DNA from 4 places in the Streptomyces sp. WAC 06738 genome. Region 3 is predicted to be linked to each of the others. Evidence: riboswitches for the same ligand, from Rfam matches in the RefSeq annotation. Region 3 holds a riboswitch; each other region holds the start of a gene.
What was found. Region 3 has a riboswitch for cyclic di-AMP ahead of DMB38_RS03070 (LysM peptidoglycan-binding domain-containing protein). Riboswitches for the same ligand answer to the same signal wherever they lie in the genome.

Region 1 (4,159 bases), 5.3 Mb from region 3:
TCCGGCGACCGGGCGTGCAGCCCGTCGGCGTAGAGGGTGGTGTTCTCCCCGTCGAGCTTCTCGGTGACCACGACCTCGCGCCCCCGCAGCCCGGCCAGGTCACCGGCGCGGACGTCGTCCGAGGCCGCCCCCGGCGACCAGGGAAGATGCGGCGTACGGGGATAGTGCACACGCATGGGTCCGGCTCCGTGACGCGGTCGGGTCCGGCCACTCTAGAAGCGCCCGGCGGCGCCGCTCCAGCGAATAACCCGGCGGTCCGGGGGGCCCGGGTCAGGGCAGCAGGGACTCCCGCAGCACCCGGCCCTCCGACTGCGCGGGCGGGGCGACCCCGAGGATCGCCGACATGGTCGCCGCGAGGTCGACGTGGCGCGGGTCGCGCGGCGCGCGGCCGCGCCGGATCCGGTGGCCGGCCAGGATGAGCGGGACCGCGGTCTCCGCGCGGCTTCCGTGGCGGCCGTCGAAGCCCTCGGCCGGCGGGGTGAAGGAGAGCGCGTACGGCGCCGCCAGTTCGAGCACCAGCTCGCCGTACTGCGGTGCCATCCGCAGCGCCGCCTGGTCCGCCTTGGTGAACACCGCCGCGACGCCTTCGGTGTCCGCGAGCGCCGCGCGGGCACGCTCGATCGCGGCGGTCCCCGCGCCGAGGAGGTGCACGGAGGCGATGCTGCCGCCGGAGACCAGGACGGCATCGGTCTCCGGCGCCGGCCGGCCGCCGGAGACGATCACCTCGGGCGTGAAGCCCGCGGTGGCGAGGGCGGCGACCGCCTGCGCCGCCATCGGCGTCTTCCAGCCCGTCATGCCGTGGTCGCCGGTGACCACCCAGGTCGTCCGGCCGTAGAGGCCGAGGTCCTTCACCGTCCGGATCAGCCGCCCGATCCCGGCGTCGGTCTCGCGCAGGGTGTCGAGCATCCGGGGGTCGTCGGGCCCGAACGCGTGCCCGTCGCCGTCGAGGTCGCTGGAGTAGACCGCGAGGAAGTCCGGTCGCCGGGTGAGGGTCACCGCCGTGCCGCCGCTGTCGACGGGCCGCCCGGTGAGCATCGCGATCGCGTCGTCGACGCGCGCGCCGATGCGCCCGCCGGGCTGGGTGTAGAGGCCGTCGGGATCGCCGTACGAGGTGCCCTTGTCCTGGAGGATGAACCACTGCGCGGACCCGATCCGGATGCCCTGCGGCCGCCACGCCTGGGCGAGGCCCTCGACCGCGCTGTCGCGGCTCTGGCCGCGGGCGATGCCGGCCGCCTCGTCGTAGTAGTAGGCGGCGTTGCGGGTGCGGTCCGGGTGGGCGCCGCAGGAGACGGCCGTCCACGACTGGTTGGTGATGCTGGCCATCACGCCGGTGCTGGTGGTCAGCGAGCCGGCCCGTACCAGCGACGTCAGGTGGGGCATCGGCGCACGGCCGTCGAGGTAGTCGATGCCGAAGCCGTCGAGGGCGACGAAGATCAGCAGGCTGCGCGTGCGGGCGGCGTGCGCGGGCACGGTGGCGAGCGGTGACGCGAGGGCGCCGGCCACGGCGCCGGCGAGGACACCGCGTCGGGACAGAGAGGTGGCGGACATGGCGCGACCGTAGAAGCGAAACGCTCCCGGCCGGCGAGCACGGGGTGAACGGGCCGCGAATTCCCGCGTCCGTGCCCTCCGGACGCACCGCGGTCTTCACCGCCGGAGCGGAGAGCGCCGGTGGGGACACCGGCGCTCTCCGGCGGGTCAGTACGGACCGTAGACGTTGTCGATCGAGCCGTACCGGTCGGCCGCGTAGTTGCACGCGGCGGTGATGTTGGCGACCGGGTCGAAGCTGTCGGTCGAGGTGCCGGGTACGTGGTAGGCCTCGAAGGTGGGAGCGATGACCTGGAGCAGGCCCTTGGAGGGCGTGCCGTTGATGGCGTTGATATCCCAGTTGTTGATGGCCTGCGGGTCGCCCGCGGACTCCCGCATGATGTTGCGGTAAATGCCGTCGTAGGTCCCCGGGATGCCGTGCTCGGCCATGATGTCGAGCGACTCCCGGATCCAGCCGTCGAGGTTGTCCGGGTAGCTCGTGACGGACGCGCTCGTGGTCTTCAGGCCGGACTCGGATTCCTTCGGCTCGCTCGTGTCGGCCTTGGCGCCGAGCGAGAGTTCAAGGCCGGGGAGGATGAAGTGCGGGTTGTCGCCGACGGCCTCGCGGTTGTCCTTGTACAGCTTCTTCCAGCCGCCGCGTACGCCTTCCTTGTCGGCGATCTTCGACAGGGAATCTCCGGCGACCACGGCATAGGTGGCCGCTGCCGCGCCGGCGGTCGCCGCGGCGGGGGCCTCGGCGCGTACGCCGGTCTGGGGGGCGGACGCGGGGACGGAGCCGGCGGCGGATGCCGAGGACGCGCCGATCAGCGGGGCGGCGATCGCGACGCCGCTGACGCCGGCGAAGGTGATGCCGCGGCCGATCAGACGCAGCTTGGGACGGCGGTGCTTACCTCTTGCGGGCATGGGTCTTTCTCCTCCTGCGCCTGCGAGGTGAGCTGTCGGGTTCGGGCTGGAGATGCCCGGCCGCACCGCGGTGCGACTTCACCCCAAGCCGTTCCGGAATCCGGACCGGCGACTTACCTATGGGTCCCCCGCTCCTGCCGTGTGTCATTAGGGAACGGTTTCCGGATGGCGGCAGGATTCGGCGTCCACCCGGCTGGCGGAGACTTAAGCATGTCTTTCCGGTCCGGACAAGCTGCGGAACTCGTCCGGCCAATACGGGACCGGCTCGGAGGCCGGATGGGCGCCGCCGCGGAAAGCGGAGAAGTCCGCAACTCGCTTTCGGAACACGGAAACTGTGAATTCCCCCCGCCGGTGCCCGCGGCCGAACGTGATTCGCGTCACCGGACGGAGGGGGCCAATCGGTCAGAGGCGCGGGGCGATCGGGGGCGAATCCTTCAAATGGTACGTATCGCCTCGTCGGGGAATGTCCGACAAGTCCGTTTGTTCTTGACCGTCCGGCGGCGCGTATGCGCGAGGGGAATTCACGAATTCATCGCGGGGAACCCGTTCGCCCATGAGGGCGAAGGGGCGTCAACTGGCCAAGGGAAAAGGACGCCTTCCGGATCGCCGCCGGATTGCGGGCGGAGGAGGGGAAGTTGGCGGCTGCGGCCGGAAAGGCTCTCGCCAACTCCCTCAGCACTCCACCACGTTGACCGCGAGGCCGCCGCGGGCGGTTTCCTTGTACTTGACCTTCATGTCCGCACCCGTCTCCTTCATCGTCTTGATGGCCTTGTCGAGGGAGACGAAGTGCCGGCCGTCGCCGCGCAGTGCCATGCGGGCCGCCGTGATGGCCTTGACCGCCGCCATGCCGTTGCGTTCGATGCACGGGATCTGGACCAGGCCGCCGATCGGGTCGCAGGTCAGGCCCAGGTTGTGCTCGATGCCGATCTCGGCGGCGTTCTCCACCTGTTCCGGGGTGCCGCCGAGGATCTCGGCGAGGCCGCCCGCGGCCATGGAGCAGGCGGAGCCCACCTCTCCCTGGCAGCCGACCTCGGCGCCGGAGATGGAGGCGTTCTCCTTGAAGAGCATGCCGATCGCGCCGGCCGCGAGGAGGAAGCGGACCGCGGTGTCTTCCTCCCCGGCGCGGCTGTCCCCGCCCGGTACGAACTCCGTCGCGTAGTGGAGGACCGCGGGGATGATGCCCGCCGCGCCGTTGGTGGGGGCGGTGACGACGCGGCCGCCGGCGGCGTTCTCCTCGTTGACCGCCATCGCGTAGAGGGTGACCCACTCCATCGCGTGCGCCGCCGGGTCGCCCGCCGCGCGGAGCTGGCGGGCCTCGCCGGCGGCGCGGCGGCGGACCTTCAGGCCGCCGGGGAGGATGCCCTCCCGGCCGGTCCCGCGGGCGACGCACTCGCGCATGACCCGCCAGATCTCCAGCAGCCCGGCGCGGATCTCCGCCTCGGTGCGCCAGGCGCGCTCGTTCTCCAGCATCAGCGAGGAGAGCGACAGGCCGGTCTCGCGGGTGCGGCGCAGCATCTCGTCCGCGGTACGGAACGGGTGCTTCAGCACGGTGTCGTCGAGCTTGATCCGGTCCTCGCCGACCGCCTCCTCGTCGACGACGAAGCCGCCGCCCACCGAGTAGTACGTCTTCTCCAGCAGCGTCCCGCCGTCCGCGTCGTACGCGGCCAGCGTCATGCCGTTCGCGTGGTACGGCAGCGAGCGGCGCCGGTGC
Region 2 (4,159 bases), 2.0 Mb from region 3:
CATGTGCGTCGCGTCCTCCCCGGGCGGCAAGCGGTGGTCGGCCCCGGTCGCACCTTACGCGGTGCGGCCGGGGCCGGGGGCGTCCGACGCCGATGTCGTACGGGTCGGCCCGTTCAGCCGTTCTTGTAGCGCGGGAAGGCGCTGCGGCCCGCGTACTCGGCGGCGTCGTCGAGGATCTCCTCGATGCGCAGGAGCTGGTTGTACTTGGCGACCCGCTCGGAGCGGGCGGGGGCGCCGGTCTTGATCTGGCCGCAGTTCGTGGCGACGGCCAGGTCGGCGATGGTGACGTCCTCGGTCTCGCCGGAGCGGTGGGACATCATGCACTTGAAGCCGTTGCGCTGGGCCAGCTCGACGGCGTCCAGGGTCTCGGTGAGCGAGCCGATCTGGTTCACCTTGACCAGCAGCGCGTTGGCCGAGCCCTCGTCGATGCCGCGCTGGAGCCGCTCGGGGTTGGTGACGAAGAGGTCGTCGCCGACGATCTGCACCTTGTCGCCGAGGCGCTCGGTCAGTACGTGCCAGCCGGCCCAGTCGTCCTCGAAGAGCGGGTCCTCGATGGACACCAGCGGGTAGTCCGCGACGAGCTGCTCGTAGTACTCCGTCATCTCGGCGGCGGAGCGGCCCTTGCCCTCGAAGACGTACACGCCGTCCTTGTAGAACTCGGAGGCGGCGACGTCGAGCGCGAGGGCGACGTCCTGGCCCGCGGTGTAGCCGGCCTTCTGGATCGCCTCGATGATGAGGTCCAGCGCGTCCCGGTTGGAGTCGAGGTTCGGCGCGAAGCCGCCCTCGTCGCCGAGTCCCGTGGACAGGCCGCGCTCCTTGAGGACGGCCTTGAGCTGGTGGTAGATCTCCGCGCCGCAGCGGACGGCCTCGGAGAACGACTCGGCGCCGATCGGCGCGATCATGAACTCCTGGATGTCCACGTTGGAGTCGGCGTGGCTGCCGCCGTTGAGGATGTTCATCATCGGCACCGGCAGCACGTGCGCGTTGGGACCGCCGAGGTAGCGGAAGAGCGGCAGGTCGGACGCCTCGGAGGCGGCGTGCGCGACGGCGAGGGAGACGCCGAGGATGGCGTTGGCGCCGAGGGAGGACTTGTCGGGGGTGGCGTCGAGGTCGAACATCGCCTGGTCGATGAGGCGCTGCTCGGTGGCGTCGTAGCCGACGAGCTCGGGGCCGATCTGCTCGATGACGGCGAGCACGGCCTTCTCGACACCCTTCCCGCCGTAACGGGCCTTGTCCCCGTCGCGCAGCTCCAGGGCCTCGAAGGCGCCGGTGGAGGCGCCGGACGGAACGGCAGCACGGCCGGTGCTGCCGTCGTCGAGGCCGACCTCGACCTCGACCGTGGGGTTGCCGCGGGAGTCGAGAATCTCTCGGGCTACGACGACGTCGATGGACGGCACGGTGTCTCCTTCGGAGGGATTCGCTACGGGTTCCGCCCTGAGCCTAGCCGCCCCGGGTGACGGCCCCGGCGCGCACCCGGCCGCATTCCGCGGTACGAGACGGTTCGGGCCGCGGCTCGGGGGACGGGCCACCGGCGGCGGCGCGCAACGGGAGCCGCGGAGGCGGGGCCCGCGGAGGCGGGGCCCGCGGGGGCGGGTGGCGTACGGCGTGGTCGTCCCGGCCCGCGCACCGGACGGGCCGGGACGGCCGCGCCGTACCGCGGCGGCGTGCCGGGCAGCGGGCGGCGCCAGAGGGGCACCAGGGGGCGGCAGGCGGCGGCGGTGCACACGGCGCGGGCGGGCCGGCCGGCTCGTGGTCCGGTGCGGCCCGCCCGCGCGCGGGGCTAGTTCACCTTCAGCTTCTGTCCCGGCCGGATCAGGTCCGGGTTCTCGCCGACGACCGGCTTGTTGTCCTCGTACAACTGCTGCCAGCTCTCCGCGCCGTGCCGCTGGGCGATGTCGTCGAGGGTGTCGCCCTCGCGGACCTCGTAGTAGAAGCCGCGGAAGACCGTGCGGGACTCCGGCTGCGTCTGCTCGGCGGCGCCGCTTGCCTCGGTGCCCTCCGGGGCCTCCTGCGGCGCCTGCTCCTGCGCCGCCGGGGCCGGCAGCGTCTGGGCCTCCTGCGGCTCCTGCGGCGGCTGCGGCTGTTCCTGCGGCTGCTGCGGGGCCTCCTGTGGCGCCGGTGGGACGGTCGGCCCGGCGGCCGGACCGCTCGCCGCCAGACCCGCGCGCGGGCCGCACTTGGGCCACGCGCCCGGTCCCTGCATGGAAAGCAGCCGCTCCGCGACGGCGATCTGCTGCTCCTTCGACGCCAGGTCGGCGCGCGGGGCGAAGCTGCGGCCGCCGGCGGCCTCCCAGCTCGACTGGGAGAACTGGACGCCGCCGAAATAGCCGTTCCCCGTATTCGTCGCCCAATTTCCGCTGGACTCGCAGGCGGCCACCCGTTCCCATGTATCGATGGGGGCCGCGGACGCGTGCTGGGCGCCGAGCACCGGCAGCCCGATCGCGGTTCCGGTGGCGCCCATGAGAACGACCACGCGGGAGTGTGTGCCAAGGCGTGCCTGTGCGGTGGGGCGGCGGTGCTTACCCATTCCGGCAGGAAGAAGCATGGTGCTCTTTTCTCACCGACGCCTGCGAGGTGAGCTGTCGGGTGCGGGCTGTGAGTGCCCGGCCGTACGTCATACGTGCGGCTTGACCCCAAGCCGTCCGGTCCGCCTTCTCGTTGGACCGGAGCGGCGCTTACCGTGGGTCCCCCGCTCCTGTCAGCGGTGCTTCATGCACAGGTGGCCCGGGTGAACGCCGACAGGATTCGGCGTGAGGCGATCACCGGGGCTCGCGTTGGCGAGCGATGTGACGGTAAGCACATAGGCGTGTGCGATTCAAAGACCTCGGAAAATGCCACGCCCGGTTTTACGTCCGTCAGGTAGCCCGGTCAGCCGATTACGTCAAATATGACTAATCCGCGCCGACTTCACCCGCCGACTGTTCAGTTCCCGCTCAATTCGAGTTCCTGACCAGGCTTGATGGTGTCGGGGTCCTCACCGAGGGAGTTCTTGTTCCCGTCGTACAACTCGGACCATCCGCCCGACAGGGAATGCTCGCTGGCAATATCCGAGAGGGTGTCACCCGGTCGGACGGTATAACTGCCGCCGCCCGCCGCGGCGTCGCGTCCCGAGGCGTCGCTCTTGCGGTCCCCGCCGCGCTCGTCCGCGTCACCGGGGATCTCGGCGATCCACTCGCGGCCGGGCTCCGGCGGCTCGGTCTCGTCGGGCGACTGGGAGGCGCCGGGGGTCTCGACGGCCTCGCGCGGGGCCTCGGGGGAGCCGGGCGAGGACGGGGCCGGGGTCGCGGAGGCGTCCGGGGCGCGGTGCCGGCCGGAGCCCTCGCCGGAGGCGGTGTCGTCGTCCCGGCCGGTCCGTTCGCCGGAGCCGCCGTCGCGCTCGCCCGGGTCCTGGCCGCCGCGGTGCTTGCCGCCGCCCTCACCGGCCTGCCGGGAGTCGTCGCCGTCCTTGCGGTCGCGCTCGTCCTCGCTGTCGGTACGCCCGTCCTCGTCCTGGCCACGGGAGTCGTCGTCCGGGCTCGGGGCGAGGGTGGGCGGCGCCGTCGGCAGCAGCGGCAGCTCGGCGCCGGGGTCGACCTCCGGCACCCCGACGTCGCCGTCCAGCCCGGCGTCCTCGGCGCACTCCGGCCACGCCTTGTCGGCGCCCATGCCGGCGAGGATGCGCTCGGCGACAGTGATCTGCTGCGCACGGCTGGCGTAGTCGGGCTGCGAGGCGAACTCCTCGCCGCCGTACTCCTGCCACATGTCCATCGTCAACTGCAGGCCGCCGTAGTACCCGTTGCCCTCGTCGGCGCTCCAGAGCCCGCCGCTCTCGCACTCGGCGACCCGGTCCCACGTGCCGGCGTCGGCGGCGCTCGCGCCGCTCGCGCCCAGCAGCGGCAGGGCGAGACCAGCCCCGGTCGCACCGGCCGCGACGACGAACGCGGGGGCCTGGCGGGGACGTCGGTGGCGTCCGTTACCCGAGCGCATGCGAGTGCCTTTCGTTCCCTGTGTGTTCGAGCCAGTGGCCGAACTTAATACCGAACCACCGCCGATCACAAGTTGATCGCCTGATAGTCACGCGCAGATCACAACGAACGCCCGAAGTGCACCGGAAGCGTCCGCAGGCCCCGCATGATGAGCCCGCCGCGCCACCGCAATTCGGACGTCTCGCCCGCCAGCC
Region 3 (4,159 bases):
CGGCGGCTGGAGCGTCGTAAAGTCATCGGCCTGAGCCGGGGCGCCGCGGGGGCGGCGGAGCACGGGCGGGCGGGGAGCCGAGGGAGGAGCGAGCGGGCATGGCGGGTTACGCGCGCCGCGGGGTGCACGGGCAGACGGTGGAGACCCTCGCGCACCGGGTGCTCGGCGGTGAGATCGCCGAGGGCGCCACCCTCGACCTCGCCGCCCTCCAGGCCGAGCTGGGCGTCAGCCTCACCGCGCTGCGCGAGTCGCTGAAGGTGCTGGCGGCCAAGGGCATGGTCGACGCCCGGCAGAAGCGCGGCACGTTCGTCCGGCCGCGCGCCGACTGGCACCTCCTCGACGCCGACGTGCTGCGGTGGCGCTTCGAGACCGCGGGCAGGCAGCAGGGCGAGGGCGCCGCCGCGCGGGCCGCCTCCCCGCTGCTGCGCGACCTGGACGAGGTGCGCGGGATCGTCGAGCCCGCGGCGGTCCGGCTGGCCGCGGTGCGGCGCACCGACGCGGACCTGGCGGCGCTGGAGGCGGCGCTCACGGCGATGGCCGGGGCGCGGGACGGCGCGGCCGAGGCGGTCGCCGCGGACCTCGCGTTCCACCGCGCCCTGCTGGCCGCCTCGCACAACGAGCTGCTGGAGCGCATGGACCAGGTCCTCGCCAGCGGGCTGGCCGCCCGCGACCGCCTGGTGCACGGCCCCGGACACCACCCGAGCGACCCCGTGCCCGGCCACCGGGCCGTGCTGGCGGCGATACGGGCGCAGGACCCGGACGCCGCGGAGGCGGCCATGCACCGGCTCCTCGCCCAGGCGGCCCGGGACCTGGCCGAGTTGTCCGCCGGTGAGCCCGGCGGTGAGCCCGCCGGGGGTTCCACCGGGGGTTCCGCCGCCGAGCCCGCCGGTGGGTCCGCGGCGGAGCGGGCGGGCGGGGCGTAGCCCGTACGACGAACGCGCCCCGCCGCGCGGACGGATCCGCGCGACGGGGCGAGGGAGACTCCCGCAGGCCAGGGCCCCGGGATCAGTACCAGTTGTTCGCCTGCCAGAAATCCCAGGCGCCGCACGGGCTGCCGTAGCGGTCGTTCATGTAGTCCAGGCCCCACTTGATCTGCGTGACCGGGTTGGTGCGCCAGTCGGCGCCGGCCGAGGCCATCTTGTCGCCCGGCAGCGCCTGCATCAGGCCGTACGCGCCGGAGCTGGGGTTCGTCGCGGTGTGGTCCCAGCCGCTCTCGCGCTCCACGATGCTGCTGAAGCAGGTGAACTGGTCGGCGGGCACGATCTCCCGAGCCGCCGCCTGGATGCCGGACTCGGTGGTCGGGACGCTCGCCTGCGACGCCTCGGTGGCGCCCCCGGAGCCGCCGGAGCCCTCGGACGCCGACGAGCCGTTCGGGTCGATCGACTTGTCGACCTTGCCGCCCTCGGTGTCGACGCGCAGCTCGGTGCCGACCTTCAGCGCGGCCGGGTTGTCGCCGATCGCCTTCTCGTTGTCGACGTACACCCGCTGCCAGCCGCCGGGCACGTCGTACTTCGCGGCGATCTTGGCCAGCGTCTCGCCGGCGCCGACGGTGTGCTCGACGTAACGCTGCTGCTTCTGCTCGGTCTTGGCGGCGGTCTGGTCGGCCTCGGCGGGCTTGCTCGCGGCCTTCCCGTCCCCCAGGTCCAGCTCCTGGCCCGGCAGGATCAGGTGGGGGTTGTCGCCGACGGCTTCCTTGTTGGCCTCGTACAGCCGCTGCCAGTCGGGACCGAATCCGTTGTCCTCTGCGATCTCCGAGAGGGTGTCGCCCTTCTCGACCGTATAGGCGTGCGCGGCGGTCGCCGCGATTCCGCCGGCGACGGGCAGGGCTATGCCCACCCCCGCGGCGGCGGCATAGCGGCGGGTGGAGCGCGACTTGGGCGCGCGCCGGGTGCCGGTTCCGGCCATGTTGGCTCGCTCTTTCTCCGACGCCTGCGAAGTGAGCTGTCGGGTTCGGGCTGGAGTTGCCCGGCCGCGTCGTGCTGTGCGGCTTCACCCCGAGTCGGGGAGTGCGGTGCGGTGCTGCCACCGTGCTCCTGCCGACGGAGAAGTGGTTCCCCCGCTCCTGCCCGAACGGCTGTGGGGACGACGGTTCCGGGCTCCGACGGGCAGGATTCGGCGTACCGGAGCGCGGTGCTCGCGTGTGCGAACGACTCGGACACTAGGAGATCGAACGGCAGATCACAAGCGGATCACGGGGATCCATGCGGACTCTGACGCTCCGTGGTGACGCGCGCACCCGTGGGGCGGTTGGGGCGGGTGTGACGTTCGGCACGCACGCTGAGGCGCAGCGCCTCCAACAGGGGCTGCCCGGCCGGTACGACGAGACCGTGCACCCCGCGCTCCGCGGCGCCGGCGAGCGCGGTCCGCCAGGCGCCGGGACCCGCGGGCACCGCCGCCGGGGTCCAGCGTCCGGCGCCCGGCTCCTCGTAGCCGGGTCCGGCGGGGGCGAGCCGGCGGAAGGCGGGCACCGTCGGTGCGACGGCGCCGAGTTCGGCGCACCGCCGGGAGTCGGCGGCGAGCGCGAGCCGGCCGCCGCTGAGCAGCACCACGGTGGCCAGCGCCCGGGCCAGCAGCGCCGCCTGCGGGACGTTGTCGGGCAGCGCGACGACCAGCCGGGCCCGGCCGGTGGCGGCGGCCAGGGCGGCGGCGAGCGCCAGCACGTCGTGCGCCGGGTCGGGACCGCCGTCCAGCCACAGCGCGTCGGCGCCCGCCGAGTCGTACGCCGCGCACTCCGCCAGCCAGGCCGCGGGCTCCTCCGGCAGCCGGGGGAGCAGCACCCCGACGCGGACCGCCGGCGGTTCCGCGCCGGCGGACGGGGGTGGAGATGCGCTCATCGCGGGGCCTCCCCGGGGCTGACGAGGGCCATCGGGGGCATACCGTACGCCCATACCTTGCGGAAGGCAGCGGTGCGGACACCCACGGTTCATGATTTCTGGAATTTCATCTGCCGTGCCCCCGGGCGCCGTTGCGCGCCCGTACCCCGGCAAACGCCGAGGGAGGGGACCCCCCCGGGGTGTCCCCTCCCTCTCTGTGCTCCCGGCCGGTGGCCCACGTCAGTGCGGGTGGGCCACACCCCCGTTCGCCGGGATGGGCTCGCCGTCCGGCTCGGACGGCGAGTGGACCGGGCGGCGCGGTCGCCGGTGCGCGGGCACCGCGCCTGACGCGGTCACGCCGGGCTCCGCGACAGCAGGAAGTCGGCTTCGCCGGCCTTGGCACCCTCGATGAACGCGTCCATTTCACCGGGGGTGTAGATGAGGGCGGGACCGTCGGGGTGCGCCGAGTGCCGTACCGCTATGCGGCCGTCCCGCAGCTTCATGGCCTCGACGCAGTTGCCGCCGTTGCCGCCGCTCCACGGCTTGTGCCAGCCCTCCGTGCCGAGGTCCGCCGCCGGCATGCCGTTGTAAATGCGTTCCATTCACAGCTCCTTGCGGAAGTCCCGGAGGATTTCCTTCGTGCGTTCTGCCGTCGCCGCCTGGGCCGCCATGTGGTCCAGGGCGGCGAGGTGTGTGGCCACCTCGCGCCGGCCGTCGAGGTAGACGGCGCCGGTGAGGTACTCGGTGTAGATCATGTCCGGCAACTCGGGCATGGCGAACCGGAAGAGGACGAAGGGGCTGTACGTGCCCGGGTGGTGGCCGGTGCGGAACTCCGCCATCTGGAGCGTGACGTTGGGCAGCGAGGCGACGTCGAGGAGCCGGTCGACCTGCGCGCGCATCACTGCGGCGTCGCCCACCGGGCGGCGCAGGACCGTTTCGTCCACGATGACCCAGAAGCGGGGCGCGTCCTCGCGGGTGAGCAGGTCCTGGCGCTTCATGCGGAGCGCGACGTGCCGCTCGATCTCCGCGGGTGCGACCCGGCCGAGGGAGCCGACCTTCAGCACGTGCCGCGCGTAGTCCTCGGTCTGCATCAGACCGGGCACGAAGTGCGGCTCGTACGACCTGATGAGCGACGCCGCGCCCTCCAGGCTCACGTACATGCTGAACCAGTCGGGCAGGATGTCGTGGAAGCGCTGCCACCAGCCGGGCTCGTTGGCCTCCTCGGTGAGCGCGACGAAGGCGTCGATCTCCTCCCGGTCGATGCCGTACGCCTGCAACAGCAGTTGCACGTACGGAACCTTCAGCGCGACCTCGGCGGTCTCCATCCGGCGCACGGTGGCGGGGGC
Region 4 (4,159 bases), 4.0 Mb from region 3:
AACGGTGGGGTGTTGGTGTGTGCCGAGGCTTTGGCGGCCGGGTGGTCGTCCGGGGTGTTGGTGCGGCGGTTGCGGAAAGAGGGGTGGCGGAAGGTTCGGGCCGGGGTGTGGGTGGAGCCGGGGCGGGTTCCTGACCTGCGGTTGCGGTTGCGGGTGGCGCAGGCCGGGCGGCCGGAGCTGGTCGTCAGTCACAGTGCCGCGGCTCATCTGCTCGGGGTCGAAGTCCTCGCCGTGCGGCCCGAGTTCACGCACGTGCGGGCGCGGGGGCGGGCGCCCGAGGGGTGCCTGCTGCATCGGACCGCCCTGAGTGACGACGAGATCGTCAGTGTCGCGGGGCTGCGTGTGACCGGCGCCGCGCGGACCCTCGTCGACCTGCTGCGTACAGCCGAGCGGGACGCCGCGCTCGTGGCCGTGGAGTCCGCCCTGACCCGGCGGCCGCTCGCGCCCGGCGGAGGGTGGCCGCGGCGGTGGCGGGAGCAGGTGACCGATCTGCATGCGGTCTCCGAGGCCCTTGCCGGTATCGGGCAGCGGCGGGGTGTGGTCCAGGCGCGGCAGCGGCTGGCGCTCGTCGATCCTCGCTCCGGGTCCCCCGCCGAGACCGTCGCGCGGCTGCGGATGTACGACGCCGGGCTGCGGCCGCTCAGCCAAGTGCCGTTCACCGCGCCCAACGGCCGGCGGATACGGGTGGACTTCTTCTTTCCGGCGGCGGGGCTCGTCGTCGAGATCGAGGGCTACGGCTTCCACGGCAGCCGGGCCGCCCATCTCGCCGACATCGAGCGCTTCAACGACCTGGGGCGCTGCCCCGAGGTCCGGCGCATGCTCCGGTTCACCGCGACCGACGCCTTCGAGCGGCCCCAGCGGATGCTCCACACCATCCGCGCCGCCCTGGGTGAGATCGCCGCCGGGGGATCCCGCCCTGCCGCTGCCACCGCGGCTGCCTGAATCGCCGCCGCTGGTCTCCCCGCGGTGTCCGCCGTGCGTGGCAGGCTGCCGCCATGGACGCCTACGTCAGGAACATCGTGCTCGACTGCGCCGACGCCCGTCAGCTCGCCGACTTCTACACGCAGTTGCTCGGCATGCGGGTCATCCGCGAGGACTGGATGGTGATCGCCAAGGACGAAGAGAGCTTTCCACGGCTGGCCTTCGAGGAAGTCGAAGGCTACCGGCCGCCGCTCTGGCCCGACCTCGACCGCACCTACCCGCAGCAGATGCACATCTGCTTCGGCGTCGACGACTCCACCGCCGCCGGTGAGCTGGCGCTGCGGCTCGGGGCCACGCGGCTCTCGGAGGCGGGGGGCAGTTGTCCGGTGTTCGCCGATCCCGCCGGGCATCCGTTCTGCCTCTGCGGGCCCGGGGAGTAGGTCCCGGGAAAGTGCCGACGGCCCTGGTGTCGGGGGGTCGGCCACCAGGGCCGCCGGCGGTCTCGGTGCGTGCTCGTACGCCACGGGGGAAGTTGCGTTCGGGCACGCCGGAGACGTGGGAGAGGGGTTATGGGGGCTAGCGGTCCGTGCGGCGGGTACCCGTCCCGGCCGTGGGGGCCGGGGCGCTGGGCCCGCCGGGTGGATCAGACCGGGGCGCCGTTGTTGCGCAGCCAGGCGAGGGGGTCCACTGCGTCCCCGCCGCCGGGTCGTACCTCAAGGTGCAGGTGCGGGCCGGTGACGTTGCCCGTGGCGCCCACGCGCCCGATGACGTCGGCGGTCGTCACCTCGCCGGAGGACTGGATGATGGAGGAGAGATGGCAGTACCAGACTTCGGTGCCGTCCTCGAGCGTGAGGACGATGCGGTAGCCATACGAGCCGGCCCAGCCGGCCTCGGTGATCGTGCCGCCGTGCACCGCCTTGACCGGGGTGCCGGTGGAGGCGGCGAAGTCCTGGCCCGTGTGGCCCGCGGCCCACATGTCGCCGGACTCGCCGAACGTCGAGGTGAGCGTGTAATTCGCGACCGGGGCGACGTAGCTGGCGGCGAGCTTGGCGAGGCGCTCCGCCTCCGCCTTGCGGCGGGCTTCCTCTTCCGCCTTGCGGCGGCGCTCCTCCTCCAGGCGGCGCTGGCGCTCCTCTTCCGCCGCCTTCGCCTCGGCGGCCTCCTCGGCCGCCTGCTTGGCGGCCTCGGCCTCGGCCGCCGCGCGGGCGGAGGCGTCGGCCTCCGCCTGCTGCTGCTCGGCCTGCTCCAGGATGCGGGCCCGCAGCGCCTCGCCGGAGTCGGCGGGCTGGTTCGCGGTGTCGGTGTCGCTGGCGTAGCTGACCTGGGTGAGCGGAGCCGTGGTGACGACCGAGTCGGAAGCGGGCTCCTCCTCGCTCGGCATCAGCTCGCCGACGCCCGGCAGGCTCTCCGCGTCCGGGAGTTGGGCGCTTATCCGGTTCGCCACGGTGTCGACCTGGTCGGGCATGGATATCGCGACCGGCGGCTTCTCCTGCGCCGTGGCCATGCTGCCCGCGCCGACGGCGGCGAAGACGCCCACGCCGAGTACGGCGCCGCTGCGCGCCATGCTGCCGCCGCGCTGCCGGGGAAGGCGCCGACGGCCGCGGGAGGGAAGGTCGTCCTCGGGGAGGACTTCGTCGACCGGCTCTTCGGCGGCGTAACCGGTGGGCGCATACCCCTCGGGGGCGTAGCCGCCGGGCGCATAGCCGTCGTAGCCGTAATCGTCATAGCCATGGCCGTAGCCAGGCCCAGACCTGTAGGACGCCACGAAGGCGTACTCCTTTCCTTCCTTCTCGCCTACCGGGTTAGCTGACGGGTTCGGAGCAGGAAGGTCTCCTACGGGCCGCCTCCTCGCGGAGGTTGGCCCGATTCACCCCAAGGTGGTGGTTCCCCGGTTCCCTAGGTGTTGCCGTTGCTGCAGTTGTGACTCGTGCGGGATTCGGCGACGGCGCACGGTGCCGCCTCTTGCGACGGCAGTGACGACCGCGCTGCGTTACCGCACGCTAGCGGACGACGGCGTTCGATTCCAAGTCGTTCCCGTTATTCAGTTGTGCTTTACCGCGGACGATCCGGGCATGCACCAGCGGAAACGGACAAGTTGACGCCCTGATTACGCGCAGTGAGGTCCGGTCGTTAGCTGATCGTGCATCAGTTGTTATGCGGAGGGGCGCTGTTCCACTACGGAGCGTGTGCGGCCGGGGGCGAGTCCGGCGGCTCCGCGAACGGGGTACGGGAGCGGGCGAGGGCGAAGAGCGCCATGTCGTCCGCGATCCTTCCGCCCGTATAACGGGTCACGTCGTCCAGGAGGGCGTCCAGGAGTTCGTGCGGCCCGTCGAACAGCCGGCCGTCCAGCCGGGTCAGCGGGTCGTAGAAGACGCCCGCCTTGTTCCGCGCCTCGGTCACGCCGTCCGTGAAGAGGACGAGCGCCGCGCCCGGCGGGAACGCCTCCTCCATCAGCTCGTCCGGCCACGTACCCAGGTCGCCCATGCCCAGCGGCAGCGCGTGCTCGCGCGGGTGCAGCGTGCGCGCCGCGCCGTCCGGCCCGAGCAGCAGCGGCGCCGGATGGCCGCGGTTGAGCAGCCGCAGCGCGCCGCCCTCGCGGTCGACCTCCGCCAGCACCGCGGTCGTGAACCCCTCCACCCGGTCGAGGCCGCTGCGCCCCGTCTCCTGGCGCTGCAGCGCGCGTTCCAGCCGCCGCGCGACTCCCGCGAGCCCCGCCTCCTCCTCGGCCGCCTCCCGGAAAGCGCCGATGACGACCGCCACGGACTCCACCGCCTCCAGCCCCTTGCCGCGTACGTCGCCGACGATGCAGCGCACGCCGTACGGGCCCTCCTGCACGGCGTAGAGGTCGCCGCCGATCCGGGCGTCGGCGTCCGCGGCCTGGTAGCGGGCGGCGACCCGCAGCGTGCCGAAGCCGTCCGGCGGGTTCGGCAGCACGGCGCGCTGCGCGGCGACGGCGACGTGGCGGGCGGAGGTCAGCCGGCGGTAGTTGCGCTGGATGAGGAGGTTGATGCCGATGGCCAGGGCGCCGAGCACGGCCTGCGACACCATCTGGGTGAGCGCGTCGGGCCTCGTGGCGGTGCCGTTGAGGATTTCGAGCGCGACGTCCACCACCAGGGCGGCGACGGCGACGGCGATGGTGCCGCGCAGGGTGAGCAGCGCGGCGGCGACCAGCGGGGTGGTCTCGAAGACCGGCGACGACCTCAGCCCCTCCGGCGTGAACCAGAAGAACACCGCCCCC

Region 1: linked by a shared signal. The riboswitch ahead of DMB38_RS26820 (transglycosylase SLT domain-containing protein) and the one ahead of DMB38_RS03070 (LysM peptidoglycan-binding domain-containing protein) in region 3 are both predicted to bind cyclic di-AMP.
Region 2: linked by a shared signal. The riboswitch ahead of DMB38_RS37470 (transglycosylase family protein) and the one ahead of DMB38_RS03070 (LysM peptidoglycan-binding domain-containing protein) in region 3 are both predicted to bind cyclic di-AMP.
Region 4: linked by a shared signal. The riboswitch ahead of DMB38_RS20950 (M23 family metallopeptidase) and the one ahead of DMB38_RS03070 (LysM peptidoglycan-binding domain-containing protein) in region 3 are both predicted to bind cyclic di-AMP.

Annotation. Positions count from the first base shown of each region.
Region 1 covers NZ_CP029618.1:6,073,676-6,077,834, forward strand. Annotated here, with positions in the region: gene DMB38_RS26810 (RNA ligase family protein) at 1-176, opposite strand, end outside; gene DMB38_RS26815 (alkaline phosphatase family protein) at 271-1,548, opposite strand; gene DMB38_RS26820 (transglycosylase SLT domain-containing protein) at 1,696-2,448, opposite strand; cyclic di-AMP (ydaO/yuaA leader) riboswitch at 2,452-2,642, opposite strand; gene DMB38_RS26825 (L-serine ammonia-lyase) at 3,121-4,159, opposite strand, start outside.
Region 2 covers NZ_CP029618.1:2,822,971-2,827,129, forward strand. Annotated here, with positions in the region: gene DMB38_RS11825 (septum formation initiator family protein) at 1-3, opposite strand, end outside; gene eno (phosphopyruvate hydratase) at 114-1,397, opposite strand; gene DMB38_RS37470 (transglycosylase family protein) at 1,781-2,473, opposite strand; cyclic di-AMP (ydaO/yuaA leader) riboswitch at 2,550-2,761, opposite strand; gene DMB38_RS11840 (transglycosylase family protein) at 2,923-3,966, opposite strand; gene DMB38_RS11845 (cytochrome P450) at 4,065-4,159, opposite strand, start outside.
Region 3 covers NZ_CP029618.1:781,721-785,879, reverse strand. Annotated here, with positions in the region: gene DMB38_RS03080 (SDR family oxidoreductase) at 1-34, shown strand, start outside; gene DMB38_RS03075 (FCD domain-containing protein) at 99-923, shown strand; gene DMB38_RS03070 (LysM peptidoglycan-binding domain-containing protein) at 1,006-1,905, opposite strand; cyclic di-AMP (ydaO/yuaA leader) riboswitch at 1,912-2,086, opposite strand; gene DMB38_RS03065 (LLM class flavin-dependent oxidoreductase) at 2,190-2,834, opposite strand; gene DMB38_RS03060 (DUF397 domain-containing protein) at 3,167-3,415, opposite strand; gene DMB38_RS03055 (helix-turn-helix transcriptional regulator) at 3,416-4,159, opposite strand, start outside.
Region 4 covers NZ_CP029618.1:4,751,206-4,755,364, reverse strand. Annotated here, with positions in the region: gene DMB38_RS20960 (endonuclease domain-containing protein) at 106-942, shown strand; gene DMB38_RS20955 (VOC family protein) at 996-1,361, shown strand; gene DMB38_RS20950 (M23 family metallopeptidase) at 1,565-2,686, opposite strand; cyclic di-AMP (ydaO/yuaA leader) riboswitch at 2,698-2,873, opposite strand; gene DMB38_RS20945 (PP2C family protein-serine/threonine phosphatase) at 3,097-4,159, opposite strand, start outside.